One region of the Pseudoduganella rhizocola genome, then DNA from elsewhere that is predicted to be linked to it. Evidence: predicted binding sites of a transcription regulator. Region 1 holds the regulator's gene; the other holds the start of a gene.
What was found. The regulator LexA, encoded in region 1, represses DNA repair genes until DNA is damaged. The targets are predictions, from matches to a motif close to ACTGTATNNNNATACAGT.
Positions count from the first base shown of each region.

Region 2: the regulator LexA is predicted to act here: its motif matches at 1,743-1,760, upstream of ACJRPG_RS09070 (error-prone DNA polymerase).

Region 1 is NZ_JBJQIK030000002.1:67,143-70,552, reverse strand. It holds gene rplI (50S ribosomal protein L9) at 1-228, opposite strand, end outside; gene rpsR (30S ribosomal protein S18) at 259-549, opposite strand; gene priB (primosomal replication protein N) at 551-871, opposite strand; gene rpsF (30S ribosomal protein S6) at 891-1,274, opposite strand; gene lexA (transcriptional repressor LexA) at 1,498-2,139, shown strand; gene ACJRPG_RS03880 (glutathione S-transferase family protein) at 2,139-2,765, shown strand; gene ACJRPG_RS03875 (hypothetical protein) at 2,772-3,209, opposite strand; gene ACJRPG_RS03870 (cystathionine gamma-synthase family protein) at 3,292-3,410, opposite strand, start outside.
Region 2 is NZ_JBJQIK030000003.1:403,260-406,669, forward strand. It holds gene ACJRPG_RS09060 (DUF6932 family protein) at 1-816, opposite strand, end outside; gene ACJRPG_RS09065 (hypothetical protein) at 886-1,380, opposite strand; gene ACJRPG_RS09070 (error-prone DNA polymerase) at 1,776-3,410, shown strand, end outside.

The sequences.
Region 1 (3,410 bases):
GGTCATTCCGTTCAGCTTGTCGCCTTGTGCCTGGGCCGCTGCCAGCTTGGCGGCAGCGGCTTTTTCCAGTTCGGCGCGCTTGGCTTCGAATTCGGCCACGGCCGCGGTGGTGGCGCGGCGCGCCAGTTTTTGCGGGATCAGGAAGTTACGGGCGTAACCGTCCTTGACTTTCACCACGTCGCCCAGGTTGCCGACGTTGATAACTTTTTCCAACAGAATGATTTGCATAGTGTTCTCCAGGATTGATCAGCGGCGCGATTAAGCGTGGTGCAGATCGGTGTAAGGCAGCAGGGCCAGATAGCGGGCGCGCTTGATCGCGGTGTCAACCTGGCGCTGGTAGTGCGCCTTGGTGCCGGTCAGGCGGGCCGGCATGATCTTGCCGTTTTCCTGGACGAAGTCCTTCAGGGTGTCCACGTCTTTGTAGTCCACCTGTTCCACGCCGGCGGCGGTGAAGCGGCAGAACTTCTTGCGCTTGAACAGAGGGTTTTGCTGTTTGCGCTTCTCTTTCAGCTTGAGCTTGTTTTTGTCGAACTTTTTACCGAATGCCATTTTAGGCTCCTGTATCTAAATGTGCGCTGCTCTGGGCAGCACGGAAATCAATGATGTGAAATACCAGGCTTTTGCTATTGCGGTTCTTCTTCGCCAGGAAACCGCTGAACTCATACACGCCACCGAGGGCTGCCTGGTTGAACCGTCCGGAGATTTCGCCTGCCGCAACGGCGGCGATCTCGAATTCGGTCAAGCGGGCGATGCCTGCCTCCATCTGCTGCGAACTGTGCTGCAATACTGCATTCACAATCGGCATGCCGGCCGGGGTGTAGCGCAGGGCGTCCCGTTCGGTGATGAGGGCGGTGAACTGAAGCTGGTTCAGGTCCGTTCCTGATTAAGACTTAGGCCGCGGCAGGGGCAGCTGCTGGTGCTTCGGCGCGGTGGCTCTTGGCCGCATCTTCACGCTGGACCGACTTCATCATCGGCGAAGGAGCGGTTTCCGCTTTCTTCATCTTGACGGTCAGGTGACGCAGCACGGCATCATTGAATTTGAACGCGGTTTCCAGTTCGACCAGAGTTTCGTTGTCGCACTCGATGTTCATGCAGATGTAGTGTGCTTTCGCCAGTTTCTGGATCGAGTACGCCATTTGACGGCGGCCCCAATCTTCCACGCGGTGCACGTTACCGCCGCGCGAGGTCACGCTGGCCTTGTAACGTTCGATCATCGCGGGCACTTGCTCGCTCTGGTCCGGATGGACGATAAATACGATTTCATAGTGACGCATGCAAACTCCCTTAAGGACTGTGAAAATAGCCCACCCCGGCGTCAAGACGAGTGTGGGAAGAGGTAAGCCCGCAAGCATAGCAGCTTTTCGCCCCGATTGGAAGAGCGGGACCGGCTGACACCACGGTGCCTGACCCCAGGGTGTCAGCTTTCCCCATAAAAAGCTTGCAATATCCGACACACTGTACAAAAATACAGTCTGTCGATATTCACAGTGGCCACCCATGATCAAACTGACTGCAAGGCAGGAAGAAATCCTCAATCTCATCAAGGATGCGATCGAGAACACCGGCTTCCCGCCGACCCGCGCCGAGATTGCGGCCGAGCTGGGCTTCAAGTCGGCCAATGCCGCCGAGGAGCACCTGAAAGCGCTGGCGCGCAAGGGCGCCATCGAAATCACCGCCGGCACTTCGCGCGGCATCCGCCTGCTGGGTTCGTTTGCCGAGTCCAGCGCGCCGATGCCGCACGTCCCGGCCCCGGTCCTGATGAGCCTGCCACTGATCGGCCGCGTGGCGGCCGGCTCGCCCATCCTGGCCCAGGAAAACCTGGAAACCAGCTACAGCGTCGACCCCAAGCTGTTCAGCAGCAAGCCGGACTACCTGCTCAAGGTGCGCGGCGAGTCGATGCGGGACATCGGCATCATGGACGGCGACCTGCTGGCCGTGAAGAAGGTGGACAGCGCCAAGAACGGCCAGATCGTGGTGGCCCGCCTCGGCAACGAAGTCACCGTCAAGCGCTACCGGCGCAACGGCGCCACCATCGAGCTGCTGCCGGAGAATTCCGACTTCAAGACCATCACCGTGCAGCCGGAGGACGAATTCGCCCTGGAAGGCCTGGCGGTAGGGCTGTTGCGCAGCTGGCACTGATGGCGATCCAGCTCTACGGCAGCTGCGAGTCCGGCCACAGCTACAAAGTCCAGCTGATGCTGAATGTGGCCGGCGTGCCGCACAGCTACGAGGAAATCGACCTGCGCCTGGCGCGGGCCGACCGTCCGGAACCCTTCCGCAGCCTGGCGCGCTACGGCGAGGTGCCGCTGCTGGTGCATGACGGCAAGCCCTACGTGCAGTCCAACGCCATCCTGCTGCACCTGGCGCAGCACCTGCGAGCTTACGGCGGCGAAACGGCGGAGCGCCTGGAGCGCGTGCGCGAATGGCTGTTCTGGGAAGCGAACCGGGTCGGCATGTCGATGGCCCACCTGCGCTATGGGCAGAAGTTCGACGACGAGGGCGCCTATGCGGGCACGGTGCTGCCCTGGTTCCGGCGCCGCTTCGACGCCGACATGCTCAGGCTGGAAGAGGAATTCGCCGACGGCCGCGCCTTCCTGCTGGACGACGCGCCCAGCGCGGCCGACTTCTCGCTGTGCGGCTATATGTACTGGCCGGAACAGGCCAAGGTGGACTACCCGGCGCGGGTGCAGGCCTGGCTGGACCGCATCGCGGCCCTGCCCGGCTGGCGCCACCCCTACCGCATGCCGGGCGCCGATCCCTGGTAAGCCGCCCTAGTGGCGCGCGCCATAATAGGTGCCGCGGCTCTCGGCCGCCGTCATCGAGACGCGGCGCGCATGGGCGTTCCAGTCGGAGGCAAATGCCGCAGCGCGGGCGGCCGCCAGCGCGCGCGACTGCCCGATCCAGCGGGCCCGCTGCAGCTGCGCCTCGGCAGCGGCGTCTTCGGCCTCCTGCACCAGCTTCAGGTAGGTGTCCTGCCCCAAGGCCTCATTGCTGTCGAACTCCGCATTCAGGCGCTCAGCATAGCGGTTATAGCAAGCCTGCCAGTTGCGGTACTCCTGCTCCGTGCGCTGGGCGGCGGCCTCGTTCGAGACCGCCACGAATGCCGGCAGCTTGCAGCCGGACTGGCTATACGCGAGGTGATCGAAGGAAGTAGCGGCGGAAGCACTGCCCGCCATGGCAGCCAGGATGATTGCAGCGATGCGTTTCATTGCAGACCTCTTCGGACGGTGGGAAAGTGTAGAAAATCACTATACCCCCGCCGTCCGGCGAGCGCAATTTGCTTGCATGCTGCTAGGCTTCAGGCAGCGCGGCGCGGAAATCGTCCAGCAGGTCGGCCGTGTCCTCGATGCCGACCGAGACCCGGATCAGCGATTCGGCAATGCCCATCGAAGCGCGGCGCTCGGCGCCCA
Region 2 (3,410 bases), on a different contig from region 1:
ATTCCCAGCGTCGGACAGATATCTTGCGATAACATATGTGCCAAATGAATGAGCCAGTATTGAAATCGGCCCCGCGAAATTGGATCGAACAGTGATCAACCAATCCCGAAACCCCTCAACAACACGCGCTCTATCGCCGTTATTAGTCAATAACGTTGGCATTCTGTTGCCATAAACGTATGGAGCAACAGCCCAGCCAGAGGTACTCAGAACCAATGACACGTGGGGTACCCATTCCGCGTCACTAAGAATGCCATGGATTGGGATAACGACCCCTTTGAGTTGCTGTAAAGACGTAATTTTGCGCCCCTGATAACTGGCTAAGGCAATATCAAAAAGCTCGTTCTTACGATATGGAGTGTGATGGGTTTTGACTTGACTGTCGAACTTGATCTGGACGATGCCTCGAGGGGTCTCGCGACGCGAGGTAGCAAGAACCTTTATGAACGCTTCACAAATTTCGGGCTGATCTTCTGAAAGGATCTGAATGTCGCATCGGACGCCATCATACTCTAATAATTCGACATTACGCGGAATATCCTTTGCCTGTTTAAAAAATACGATTACATCTATATCGTTTGGGTATTGAGTACCCGTGACAAACGAGCCACCAATTACAATCGAGGTTGCGTCATTTCGATTGGCCCAATTACATATATCGGTAAACGCTTGGCGAAATCTAGGACGTATAGCTGAAAAAATATTTTCGTTTTCGCGAAGGGAACAAAACGTCTCAAGAAATTGTTCTTCTGTGATTTCATGGGTTCCGGGACTGAGATTTCCGTCAGTGTCTATGTGTAATTTAGGCAAAATCATGAGTGGATTCGAAGGCTTCGTGATTAACAATGTCTCAGACGTTTACCGGACTGCCGCGAGTCGGTCGGCCTATCCCTTTAAAACACTACCAATGATAGCGCCCGCCAACGCACCTAACGCACCGGCCAACGGCACCCACCACCTGGATTCTCGTCGCAGTTCGACAGCCCGAGTGTGGAGGTTTGTGGCCGCGTCAATCAAAGTTTTGATGTCTCCCGGACCAAGTGGAGGTCGGGAGAGACGCGTTGTTTCGTCCTCGTCCAATAACTTATATTCCTGCTCTGTTAGCATTTCCTGGCGGTCGACATGGTAGCGCTTAGGGTACTGCCGCCGCCAAACAAGCGAAGCAAGCTTCCTTGTGGTATCCAGACGGAAGAACTCGGGATGTTCCACAAATACTTTTTTCCAGTACTCAGACTTGGAATCATCTCCAGTAATTCTCACCGCCCATTTTTCGAAAGACTGCATATGAAAATCATAGACAGCCATTGCTTGGATGGCAGCGATAACGTCGGCAAGCCTATTTGGGCTAGCAATATATGGTGACTCAGGCTTAGCTCTCATTCACGGCCTCTTGGTAATTAGGTAAGAGATAAGGGAGTTGGTTCAAATTTCGCTACTCTTGGTCCTTCCCGTCTAAGCAGCAGCATAGCACCTTGCCTTGGCGAAAAACTAACGCTTTGTCACATAAGCAAGCAGTGAGGGCTGATTCGTCGCCTGCCCCGCAGACCCTACGGTTGCAGCGTTTGTCCAGAGTCATGGAGCGACCCGCGAAGTTGCGCTCTATTCCAATGGTGCTGAGCCACCGCGCTCTTACGCCATAACCTGCACTGCGCTGACGCGGGTCTGCTCTATCCAGGAGCCATTTCAACCCACAATCGTGTCGTGCTTCGCTTGAAGGATTGACGACTGCGCACGAATTGGATACTGTATGTTTATACAGTATTTCGCTCCCCAATATGCCTCCACCAGCGCCCCAGCTACCCGACTATGCGGAACTGCAGTGCCTCTCGCACTACAGCTTCCTGCGCGGCGCCTCCGCGCCCGAGGACCTGGTGGCGCGCGCCGCAGCGCTCGGCTACGCCGCCATCGCGATCACCGACGAGTGCACACTGGCCGGCGTCGTGAAGGCGCATCTGGCGGCGAAAGAAGTCAAACTGAAGCTATTGGTCGGCAGCCAGATGACGGTGACGCCGGAAGACGGCAGCCCGCCTTTCGGCCTACTGGTGCTGGCCATGGACCGCAACGGCTACGGCAACCTCAGCGAGCTGATCACCGTGGCCCGCACCCGCTCGGACAAGGGCGAATACCGGCTGCACCCGCGCGACCTCGGCGCGCCGCCGCCCGACCTGCAGGCACTGCGCGGCCTGCCCGGCTGCCAGCTGGTGCTGCTGCCGCGCTATGGCGCCAGCGCGGAGGAACTGACCGGTCCCGCCGTCTGGCTGCAGGCGCTGGCGCCCGGCCGGGTACGCATCGCCCTCACGCTGCATCACCGCTCGAAAGATGAGCGGCAGCGCGCCGCCGTGGCCGCGGTGTCAGCGCAGTGCGGCCTGCCCGTGGTAGCCACCGGCGACGTTTGCATGCATGTGCGCTCATGCAAACCGCTGCAGGACACAATGAGCGCGATCCGGCACGGCATCCCCGTCGCCCAATGCGGCTACAAGCTGCCCTCGAACGCCGAGCAGCACCTGCGCTCCCGCCTGCGCCTGGCCAACCTCTACCCGCGCGCCACGCTGGACGAAACCGTGGCCCTTGCCGGCCAGTGCCATTTTTCGCTGGACGAACTGCGCTACGACTACCCGACCGAACTGGTGCCGGAAGGAGAAACCCCCACCAGCTACCTGCGCCAGCAGGCCTACCAGGGCGCCTGGTGGCGCTACCCGCAAGGCCTGCCGGCTACCGTGCAGGACCTGCTGGAGCGCGAGCTGGCCCTGATCGCCGAGCTGCAGTACGAAAGCTACTTCCTCACTGTCTACGACATCGTGCGCTTCGCCCGCACCAACAAGATCCTGTGCCAGGGCCGCGGTTCGGCCGCCAACAGCGCCGTGTGTTATTGCCTGGGCGTCACCGAAGTCGATCCCGCTCGCGGCACGCTGCTTTTCGAGCGCTTCATTTCGAAGGAGCGTAACGAGCCGCCCGACATCGACATCGACTTCGAGCACCAGCGCCGCGAGGAAGTGATCCAGTACATCTACCGCAAGTATGGCCGCACGCGCGCCGCCCTGACGGCGGTCGTCATCAGCTACCGTCCCAAGAGCGTGCTGCGCGACGTCGGCACCGCGCTGGGCGTCGACCTCTCGGTCGTCGACAAGGTCGCCAAAGCCGGCCACAGCTACGGCGGTACCACCGAGCTGCGCCAGCGCATGGCCAGCTGCGGTTTCGATCCGGATGCGCCGGTCGCCATCAAATGGGCCTGGCTGGCGGAACAGATGATGCGCTTCCCGCGGCACATGAGCCAGCACCCGGGCGGCTTCGTCATCTCGCATAGCAAGCTGTCGCGCCTGGTGCCGATCGAGAACGCCGCGATGGCCGAGCGCACCATCGTCCAGTGGGACAAGGACGACCTGGACGCCGTCGGCCTCCTGAAGATCGAC